Regions from separate parts of the Cellulomonas sp. A375-1 genome, predicted to be linked through region 2. Evidence: predicted binding sites of a transcription regulator. Region 2 holds the regulator's gene; each other region holds the start of a gene.
What was found. The regulator HrcA, encoded in region 2, represses chaperone genes, less so after heat shock. The targets are predictions, from matches to a motif close to TTNGCACTCGNNNNNNNCGAGTGCNAA.

Region 1 (3,271 bases), on a different contig from region 2:
CGTCGACGCCGTCCGCTACCGCGTGCCCGCCGCCGAGTCCGTGCGCCTGGTCTCCACGGGCACCGAGGCGACCATGACCGCGCTGCGCCTCGCGCGTGCCGCGACCGGGCGCGACCTCGTCGTGAAGTTCGCCGGCTGCTACCACGGGCACGTCGACGCGCTCCTGGCCGAGGCCGGCTCGGGCCTGGCGACGCTCGCGCTGCCGGGCTCCGCGGGCGTGTCGGCGGCCGTCGCGGCCGAGACGATCGTGCTGCCGTACAACGACGTCGAGGCGGTCCGCGCGGCGTTCGCGACGCACGGCGACCGGATCGCCGCGATCATCACCGAGGCCGCTCCCGCGAACATGGGCGTCGTCCCGCCCGCGCCGGGGTTCAACGCCGAGCTGCGGGCGATCACGCACGAGCACGGCGCCCTGCTCATCCAGGACGAGGTGCTCACGGGCTTCCGCGTCGGGTTCTCCGGCTGGTGGGGGCTCGAGGGGCTGCGCGAGGGGTGGGCGCCCGACCTGCTGACGTTCGGCAAGGTCATCGGCGGCGGCCTGCCGGTCGCCGCTGTCGGCGGGCGACGCGACCTCATGGCGCAGCTCGCGCCGGTCGGGCCCGTGTACCAGGCCGGGACCTTGTCGGGGAACCCCGTCGCCACCGCCGCGGGCCTGGCCACGCTGCGCCTCGCGGACGCCGCGGTGTACGCGACGGTCGACGAGGCCGCGGGCCGGCTGCGGGACGCGGTGACCAAGGCGCTCGCGAACGCGGGCGTCCCGCACGCGCTGCAGTGGGCCGGCTCGCTGTTCTCGATCGCGTTCGGCGCGCAGGCCGCGCAGGCCGGCGTGCGCGACTACGCCGCGGTCCAGGCGTCCGAGCACTGGCGGTACGCGCCGTTCTTCCACGCGCTGCTCGACGCTGGGGTCTCCGCCCCGCCGTCCGCGTTCGAGGCGTGGTTCGTCTCGGCCGCGCACGACGACGAGGCGCTCGGCCGCATCGAGGACGCCCTGCCGGCCGCCGCGCACGCCGCGGCGACGGCCACGCGCGACTGACCCACGCCGTCCGGAGGCGCGCTCCGGATGCGCGCGCCCACGCGGCTTCGTATGCTCCCGGCAACCACCGCGACGCGGTCGCGTCCGGGAGCGAGAGCGACCGGTGACGGTCCTGGGGCACGCCTTGTGCGGGCGAGCCGGGGGCGCGCGCCGCGTCCAGCGGTGGTCGCCGACCACACCCTCACGTCGCCGCGAAGAAGCTCGCTCACGGACTTGGCACTCTCCCACCGAGAGTGCTAACAATGGAGGCGTAGCCGTCCCGGGGGACCGCGGTCCCCGGGCAGCCCCGAGCCCGGAGGGTCCGGGCTCACCGAGAGGGAGGTGAGGGTTCATGGCTACGCGATTCGACCCCTTCCAGGAGCTCGACCGCTTGTTCGGTCAGGTGTTCACGGCAGACCGCGCGTCGACCACGATGCCCATGGATCTGTACCGCGCGGGCGACCACTACGTCCTGCACCTCGACCTGCCGGGTGCCGACCCGGGCACCATCGACGTCTCGGTCGAGGACCGCGCGCTGACGATCCGCGCGCAGCGCACCGCGCGCACCGAGGACGGCGTTCAGTGGCTGACCAAGGAGCGCCCCGTCGGGACGTACGCGCGCCAGCTCACGCTCGGCGCCGGCCTCGCGCTCGACCAGATCGAGGCGACCTACACCGACGGCGTGCTGACGCTCTCGATCCCCGTGGCCGAGGAGGCCAAGCCGCGCAAGATCGACGTCCAGCACGGCGACCGCGCGCAGCAGCCCGCGATCGAGGCCTCTGCCGCCTCCTGAGCCTGACTGAGCCCGACCGTCCGCGGCCGGCGCCGCACGCCCTCGGGGCACGGCGCCGGCCGCGCCACGTCTCGCGTCAGGCGTGCGCGGCCCGGTCGGGCTCCGGGAGGTCGAGCAGGTCCCGGCCCACCGGAAGGCGACGGTCGAACCACCGCGCCGCGCTCAGGTCGTAGCCGAGCAGCCCCGCGGCGGCGTCGGCCGCCCGGCCCACGCGCAGGTCCCGCGCCACGTCGTGCCCCTGCCGGCTCGCGACGTCCATGCCGAGCGCCAGGCCCAGCCGCGCGTGCGGCAGCTCGAGCTCCCACCACGAGACGCCCGTGGCGTCGTGCGCCCACAATCGCAGGCCGTGCGCATGCCGGAGCAGTGGCTCGAGCTCGCGCAGCGCGCCGGGCACCCCGAGCGGCACCGCGCCCGGACCGGCGGACGGGACCACGCGCAGGCCGTCGCGCGCGGGCCGCACCCACACCGGCGCCGCCGAGCCCTGCGGCAACGAGCGCACGAACGACCGCGCCTGCCGGGCGCTGAGCTCGGCCCGCACGGTCATCACCGACGCGATCGACGGGAGCTCGGCGAGCGAGCGCACCCACCGTGCGGGCAGCACGACCCGGCGCTCGTGCACGCGGGACTCCGGCGTCGGCGTGCCCAGGCCCGCCGCGTGGACGACCAGTCGCATCGGGTCGCGCGGCAGCGGGCCGCCGAGCAGCTCACGCACGCGCTGGCCGAGCTCGACGTTCGTCGTCCCCGGCGCGTGGTCCGTCAGGTCGAGGCCGCTGGGCAGCAGGTCGAGACGCGCGCCCACGGCGCAGCACCCGGACAGGCTCTCGAACCGGACCACGCCCTCGCCGGTCGTGACGAACGGGTCGGCGAGCTCGGGGGAGACGCCGTCGGACGTGTCGTAGCGCGAGGCCGCGACCCGCGCGACGACGAGCAGACCGGTGCCGAGCACGTCGGCCCGCTCGGCACGGCCGTCGACGAAGGTGCGCCGCTCGGTCGTCGCGAGCCCGAGCCGGACCTCGCCGCGCTCGACGCGCAGCCCGGACCGGCCGGCGTACCGGAACGCGACCTGCGTGGTGCTCACCCGTGGTGCATCGGCACCCCGAAGGTCACGGTTGAGTCACGACGCGCTTCCGTCAGTGCGTCGCGACGGCGCCGGACTCACGGGACGCGGTAGCGGCCCCAGCCTCGTCGGGCGCTGCGGCGTGGTCGCGGGCGGTGGCCTCGTCGACGACCGTCGCCTCGGTGAGGGCCGCGAGCTCGTCGGCGACCTTGTCGCGGCCGTACGCGCGCACCGACAGGACGACGGCCCCGACCCACACGACCGCGAGGGTGCCGAGGATCCATGCCTGCGCGGGGGTGCCGGCCAGGCCCACCCAGTCGGAACGGATGATCGTGCGCGTGTTCGTCAGGACGATCACGCCGCCCACGGCCGAGCCGAGGATGCGCGGCGGGATGAGCCGCACGAGCCA
Region 2 (3,271 bases):
GCGCTCGTGTGCGGCATCGGCCTGCTCGTCGCGATCCCCGTGGCCGCGCTGTTCACCGTGTACTCGTTCCGCCGGCTGACGGGCGGGACCGTCACGGCTCGCGCGTGACCGCCTGGTACGCACGAGGGGCACCGCGGCCCGCCCGGGGTCGGGTGCCCCTCGTGCGTACGTGACCTTGTCGCGGGCCTCACGCCGTGACGAAGTCGATGAGCTCCTCGACGCGCCCGAGCAGCGAGGGCTCGAGGTCCGCGTAGCTGCGGACCGTACGCAGGATCCGCTTCCACGCCTGGGCGACGTCCGCCTGGTCGGCGGCGGGCCAGCCGAGCTCGCGCAGGATGGCGAGCTTCCACTCGGTGCCGCGCTCGATGGTCGGCCACGACTGCAGGCCGAGCCGCTCGGGGCGCACGGCCTGCCACACGTCCACGTAGGGGTGCCCCAGCACCAGCACGGTGTCTCGCGGCGCCGCGCGCAGCGCGTCGGCGGCGATCCTCGCCTCCTTCGAGCCGGGCACGAGGTGGTCGACGAGCACGCCGACGCGGCGGTCCGGGCTGGGGGCGAAGTCACGCAGAGCGTCCACGAGGTGGTCGACACCCTCGAGGAGCTCGACGACGACGCCCTCGATGCGCAGGTCGTCGCCCCAGACCTTCTCGACCAGCTCGGCGTCGTGCTTGCCCTCGACCCAGATCCGCGACCCGCGGGCGACGCGCGCCCGGGCCCCGTGCACGGCGCGCGAGCCGGAGGCGGTGCGCTCGGGGGCGCGGGGGGCCGTCGACGTCACCGGTGGCGTGAGGCGCACGGGCTCGCCGTCGACCCAGAACCCCGGGCCGAGGGGGAAGGTGCGGGTGCGTCCGTGCCGGTCCTCGAGGACCACCACGTGCTGGCCCCCCGACTTCTCGACGCGCACGACTGCGCCGACCCACCCGGTCGTGACCTCCTCGACGACGAGGCCGCGCTCCGCCGCCTGGGGCCGCGAGACCCGTGGTGCGCGGTGGTGCTCGGGGCGCGCGGCACCCGTCCCGCCGCCGAGCACGTCGCTGCCGTACCGATCCATCTCGACCTCCGTCCTCCGGTCCGTCACCCTAGGGGGCGTGGCGGACCGCACGGCCGGAACCGGACGGGCGCGGCGTAGGATTGGCACTCGGCAGGGTCGAGTGCTACACGCGGGGTGCGACCGGGCAGTGCCAGGGGAACGGCCGGACGGGTAGCGGTCGACGGGCGACGGCGAAGGACGGAGGCGGCGATGAGCGACGAGCGGCGGATGGACGTGCTGCGCGCGATCGTCGAGGACTACGTCGCGACGAGCGAGCCTGTGGGCTCGCGCGCCCTCGTCGAGCGCCACTCGCTCGGGGTGTCGTCGGCCACCATCCGCAACGACATGGCCGCGCTCGAGGACTCGGGGTACATCGCCCAGCCGCACACGTCCGCCGGTCGCATCCCGACCGACAAGGGCTACCGCGTCTTCGTCGACCGCCTGACGACCGTCAAGCCGCTGTCGGCGCCCGAGAAGCGCGCGATCGGCGCGTTCCTCGAGGACGCCGTCGACCTCGACGACGTCGTGGACCGCTCCGTGCGCCTGCTCGCGCAGCTCACCCACCAGGTCGCGGTCGTGCAGTACCCGTCGCTGCGGCGCTCGACGCTGCGGCACGTCGAGCTCGTCCCGCTCGCCCCGCGGCACCTGCTCGTCGTGCTCATCACCGACACCGGCCGCGTCGAGCAGCGCACGCTCGAGACGTCGCTCGACCTCACCGAGCCCGTCGTCGCGCAGCTGCGGGTCACGCTCAACGCGCGGGTCGCGGGCCGGCGCATCGGCGAGCTCGCGGGCCTCGTCGACGACCTGGCCGAGCAGTACTCCGCGGACGAGCTGGCGCTCCTGCGGCGGGTCGTCGGCGTGGTCGAGGAGACCCTCACGCAGGAGAGCGAGGAGCGGGTGGTGCTCGCGGGCACCGCGAACCTCGCGCGGGGCAACGACGACTTCGCACGCAGCCTCGGCCCGGTCCTCGAGGCGCTCGAGGAGCAGGTCGTCCTGATGCGCCTGCTGTCGGACATGGCGGAGGACAACGCGACCGTGTCCGTGCGCATCGGGCACGAGACCCGGCACGACGGGCTCGTCAGCACGAGCTTCGTGACCAGCGGGTACGGCGACGAGAGCGGCGCGTCGATCGCCCGCGTGGGCGCGATCGGCCCGACGCGCATGGACTATCCCGCGACCATGGCATCGGTGCGCGCCGTGGCCCGCTACCTCACCCGGATCCTCGCCGGGTGACTGCCTCCCGCACCCGGCACACCCAGACGACGAACACCCGGACGCCCAGGCGTCCTGACCGCCCGACGAGCCCGCCAGGAAGCGAGCACACCACCTCGTGAGCAACGACTACTACGAGATCCTCGGCGTCGCGCACGACGCGACGCCCGAGCAGATCAAGAAGGCCTACCGGAAGCTGGCGCGCGAGCACCACCCCGACGTGGCGGGCGACGACCCGGCCGCGGAGGACCGGTTCAAGGACGTCTCGCGCGCGTACGAGGTGCTCGGCAACCCCGAGAAGCGCCGCGCGTACGACCTGGGCGCCGACCCGTCGTCGCCCGGCGGCGGCATGGGCGGCGGCTTCGGGTTCCAGGACATCTTCGAGACGTTCTTCGGTGCGGCGACGGGTGCCTCGGCGCAGCGTGGGCCGATCCCGCGCTCGCGGCGCGGCCAGGACGCGCTCGTGCGGCTGGACCTCGACCTCACCGAGGTCACGTTCGGCGTGCACCGCGAGGTCGCGGTCGACACCGCGGTCCTGTGCCCCACCTGCCAGGGCTCGTGCTGCCGGCCCGGCACGTCGCCGCGCACGTGCGAGGTCTGCCACGGTCGCGGCACGGTGCAGCGGGTCGCGCGCTCGTTCCTGGGCCAGGTCATGACGAACCAGCCGTGCGCGGCCTGCCGCGGCTTCGGCTCGACCATCCCTGAGCCCTGCACGGAGTGCGCGGGCGAGGGTCGCGTGCGCTCGCGCCGCACGCTCGCGGTCGACGTCCCCGCGGGCGTCGACACGGGCACGCGCATCAAGCTCACGGGTCAGGGCGAGGTCGGCCCGGCCGGCGGCCCGGCCGGCGACGTCTACCTCGAGGTGCGCGAGCGTCGGCACGAGGTGTTCCAGCGTGACGGGGACGACCTGCACGCGACGCTCTCGGTGCCGATGACGGCGGCGGCACTCGGCACGGTGCTGACGCTCGACACGCTCGACGGCCCGCAGGAGGTCGACCTGCACCCCGGCACGCAGCCGGAGCAGGTCGT
Region 3 (3,271 bases), on a different contig from region 2:
GTCGGGCGAGGCGGGCGGGAGACCGGTGGTGGTGAGCAGGCTCGTCGTGCCGTCGACCGCGCGGGCCACGAGCGGCGCGAGGCGCGCGGCGACGACCGTGCGCACCGGTCCGGGCGGCAGCTCAGCGAGCACGAGCCCCGCGGCCCACATGGCCCAGCCCTGGCCGTCGGTCTGCGCCGTGCGGTCGTCGGGCGGTCCCGAGCCGTCGGGCAGGTAGCGGGCCTCGAAGCCGCCGTCGTCGTGCTGGGCGCGGGTCAGGAAGTCGAGCACCTCGAGCGCGTCGTCGACGTGCCCGGTGCGTGCGAACGCGACCGCGACGAAGGCCGCGTCGCGCGGCCACACGTACCGCCAGCGGTCCTCCCAGCCCGCGACCATCGCGCCGCCCGGCAGCAGGAGCGTGTGCAGGTCGAGCAGCGCGGTCCGGCTCAGGTCCTCGAACGGACCGCCCGCACCCGGCACCGAGCCCGCGGCGAGCCACGCGAGCTGCGCGTCCGCGAGCCGGTGGGCCTCGCGGGTGCCGTGCTCCACCTCGCCGCCGTCCAGGACCGCCCCGAAGTTCGTCAGCTCGGGGTCGAGCACGCGCGTGCCGTCGAGGAACGCGGGCCGGGTGCCGGCGGGGACCGCGACGACCGCACCGTCGGGCCCGATCGCGACGCCCTCCTGGAAGAGCGGCAGGACCGCGTACGGCGTGGTCGGGGCGCCGGCGGCCGGGGCGTCCGCGGCCGCGGCGGGCCGGGCTGCACCCACCTGGACGCCCACCGGGAGCACCGCGGCGAGGATCGCGCCGACCGCGAGCAGCGCGGGGCCGACGGCGCGGGACGCGCGTCGTCGGCCTGTCGTCCGGGCGTCGTCACCTGGCACGCGCGGCACCCTATCGAAGAGGCGGTGCCCGGTGGGCCGAACCGCCGCGCGTCGGTGCGTTCGCCAGGCGTGAAGGCGGGCACCGCTGCTTGCACTCTCGGGGGTCGAGTGCTAACCATTGACTTAGCACTCTCGGGTAGAGAGTGACAGAACCACCCCGGCCGTCAGGTGAGACGTCGGGTGTGCGGGACAAGACCGCGCGCCCGGTCGTCGTCCGTCGCGGGCACCGACCGGCCGACCCGAACCCAAGCGAAGGATCGCTCGCCACATGGCCAAGATCATTGCCTTCAACGAGGAGGCCCGCCGCGGTATCGAGCGGGGTCTGAACGTCCTCGCCGACACCGTGAAGGTCACGCTCGGCCCGAAGGGCCGCAACGTCGTGCTCGACAAGAAGTGGGGCGCGCCGACGATCACGAACGACGGCGTCTCCATCGCCAAGGAGATCGACCTCGAGGACCCCTTCGAGAAGATCGGTGCGGAGCTCGTCAAGGAGGTCGCCAAGAAGACCGACGACGTCGCCGGTGACGGCACGACGACGGCGACCGTCCTGGCCCAGGCGCTCGTGCGCGAGGGCCTGCGCAACGTCGCGGCGGGTGCGAACCCGATCGCGCTGAAGCGTGGCATCGAGAAGGCCGTCGAGGCCGTCACCGCTGCCCTGCTCGCGCAGGCCAAGGAGGTCGAGACCAAGGAGCAGATCGCCGCCACGGCCGCGATCTCCGCCGGCGACCAGGCGATCGGCGACCTGATCGCCGAGGCCCTCGACAAGGTGGGCAAGGAAGGCGTCATCACCGTCGAGGAGTCCAACGCGCTCGGTCTCGAGCTCGAGCTCACCGAGGGCATGCGCTTCGACAAGGGCTTCCTGTCGGCGTACTTCGTCACCGACCCGGAGCGTCAGGAGGCCGTCCTCGAGGACGCGTACGTCCTGCTCGTCGAGGGCAAGATCTCGAACGTCAAGGACCTGCTCCCGCTGCTGGAGAAGGTCATCCAGTCCGGCAAGCCGCTGTTCATCGTGGCCGAGGACGTCGAGGGTGAGGCCCTCGCGACCCTCGTCGTGAACAAGATCCGTGGCCTGTTCAAGTCGGTCGCCGTCAAGGCTCCCGGCTTCGGCGACCGCCGCAAGGCGATGCTGCAGGACATGGCGATCCTCACGGGTGGCCAGGTCGTCAGCGAGACCGTCGGCCTCAAGCTCGACACGGTCGGCCTCGAGGTCCTCGGCCAGGCGCGCAAGATCGTCGTCACCAAGGACGAGACCACGATCGTCGAGGGCTCCGGCCAGGCCGACCAGATCGCCGGTCGTGTCACGCAGATCCGCGCCGAGATCGAGAACTCGGACTCGGACTACGACCGCGAGAAGCTGCAGGAGCGCCTCGCCAAGCTCGCCGGCGGCGTCGCCGTCATCAAGGCGGGCGCGGCCACCGAGGTCGAGCTCAAGGAGCGCAAGCACCGCATCGAGGACGCCGTGCGCAACGCCAAGGCGGCCGTCGAGGAGGGCATCGTCGCCGGTGGTGGCGTGGCGCTCATCCAGGCCGGCAACACCGCGTTCGCGGACCTCAAGCTCGAGGGTGACGAGGCGACGGGTGCCGCGATCGTGAAGCTCGCGATCGAGGCCCCGCTCAAGCAGATCGCGATCAACGCCGGTCTCGAGGGCGGCGTCGTGGCCGAGAAGGTCCGCAACCTGCCGACGGGTCACGGCCTCAACGCCGCGACCAACACGTACGAGGACCTGCTGGCCGCGGGCGTCAACGACCCGGTCAAGGTCACGCGCTCGGCGCTGCAGAACGCGTCGTCGATCGCCGCTCTGTTCCTCACCACCGAGGCCGTCGTGGCCGACAAGCCGGAGAAGGCCCCCGCGGCCCCGGCCGGTGGCGGCGAGGACTTCGGCGGCGGCTTCTGAGCCGACGCCGGCCTCTGAGCTGAGCACCGCCGGACGCCGAGCGTCCGGCAGCACGACCCAGGACGGGCCGGTCACCTTCGGGTGGCCGGCCCGTTCGTCGTCCCCGGGCGCGCCGGCGCAGGCACGGACGGGCCCGCGCAGCCCCCTGCCGCCGCGCGGGCGTGCGCGCTAGGGTCGTGGTCGGCCGCAGTGGCGCGGCCGTGCTGCGAGCACCGGAGCAGGGGGCTTCCGTGACACAGCTGTGGCGCAACTTCTCCGACCTCGCCGCCGTGGTCACGGTGGTCGGGGCGGTGGTCGCTGGTGGGGTCTTCCTCGGGTGCTGGGCGTACCGGGGGACCGAGCGGTCGTCGTCGGCCGTGTGCCGCTCGGTGGGCGAGGCGCTCGTCGTCGTGTGGGCGCTCGTGCTCGCCACGGTGACGCTGCGGCCGTTGCCGCACGCGGGTGAGGCCGATCCCGAGCTCGTGCCCTTCCGGGACCTCGGCTCGTACGCGCAGGCGTCCTGGCCGGCGACGGTCG

Region 1: CWIS_RS06555 (Hsp20/alpha crystallin family protein) is a predicted target of HrcA. The motif match lies at 1,247-1,273, and genes of this name have one in related genera.
Region 3: groL (chaperonin GroEL) is a predicted target of HrcA. The motif match lies at 950-976, and genes of this name have one in related genera.

The regions. Positions count from the first base shown of each region.
Region 1 covers NZ_LFKW01000057.1:43,420-46,690, reverse strand. Annotated here, with positions in the region: gene hemL (glutamate-1-semialdehyde 2,1-aminomutase) at 1-1,033, shown strand, start outside; gene CWIS_RS06555 (Hsp20/alpha crystallin family protein) at 1,365-1,805, shown strand; gene CWIS_RS17515 (hypothetical protein) at 1,882-2,883, opposite strand; gene CWIS_RS06545 (sulfite exporter TauE/SafE family protein) at 2,936-3,271, opposite strand, start outside.
Region 2 covers NZ_LFKW01000101.1:24,050-27,320, reverse strand. Annotated here, with positions in the region: gene CWIS_RS10570 (hypothetical protein) at 1-108, shown strand, start outside; gene CWIS_RS10565 (DUF3097 domain-containing protein) at 188-1,051, opposite strand; gene hrcA (heat-inducible transcriptional repressor HrcA) at 1,241-2,263, shown strand; gene dnaJ (molecular chaperone DnaJ) at 2,361-3,271, shown strand, end outside.
Region 3 covers NZ_LFKW01000018.1:10,599-13,869, reverse strand. Annotated here, with positions in the region: gene CWIS_RS01855 (glycoside hydrolase family 15) at 1-861, opposite strand, end outside; gene groL (chaperonin GroEL) at 1,130-2,755, shown strand; gene CWIS_RS01845 (VanZ family protein) at 2,986-3,271, shown strand, end outside.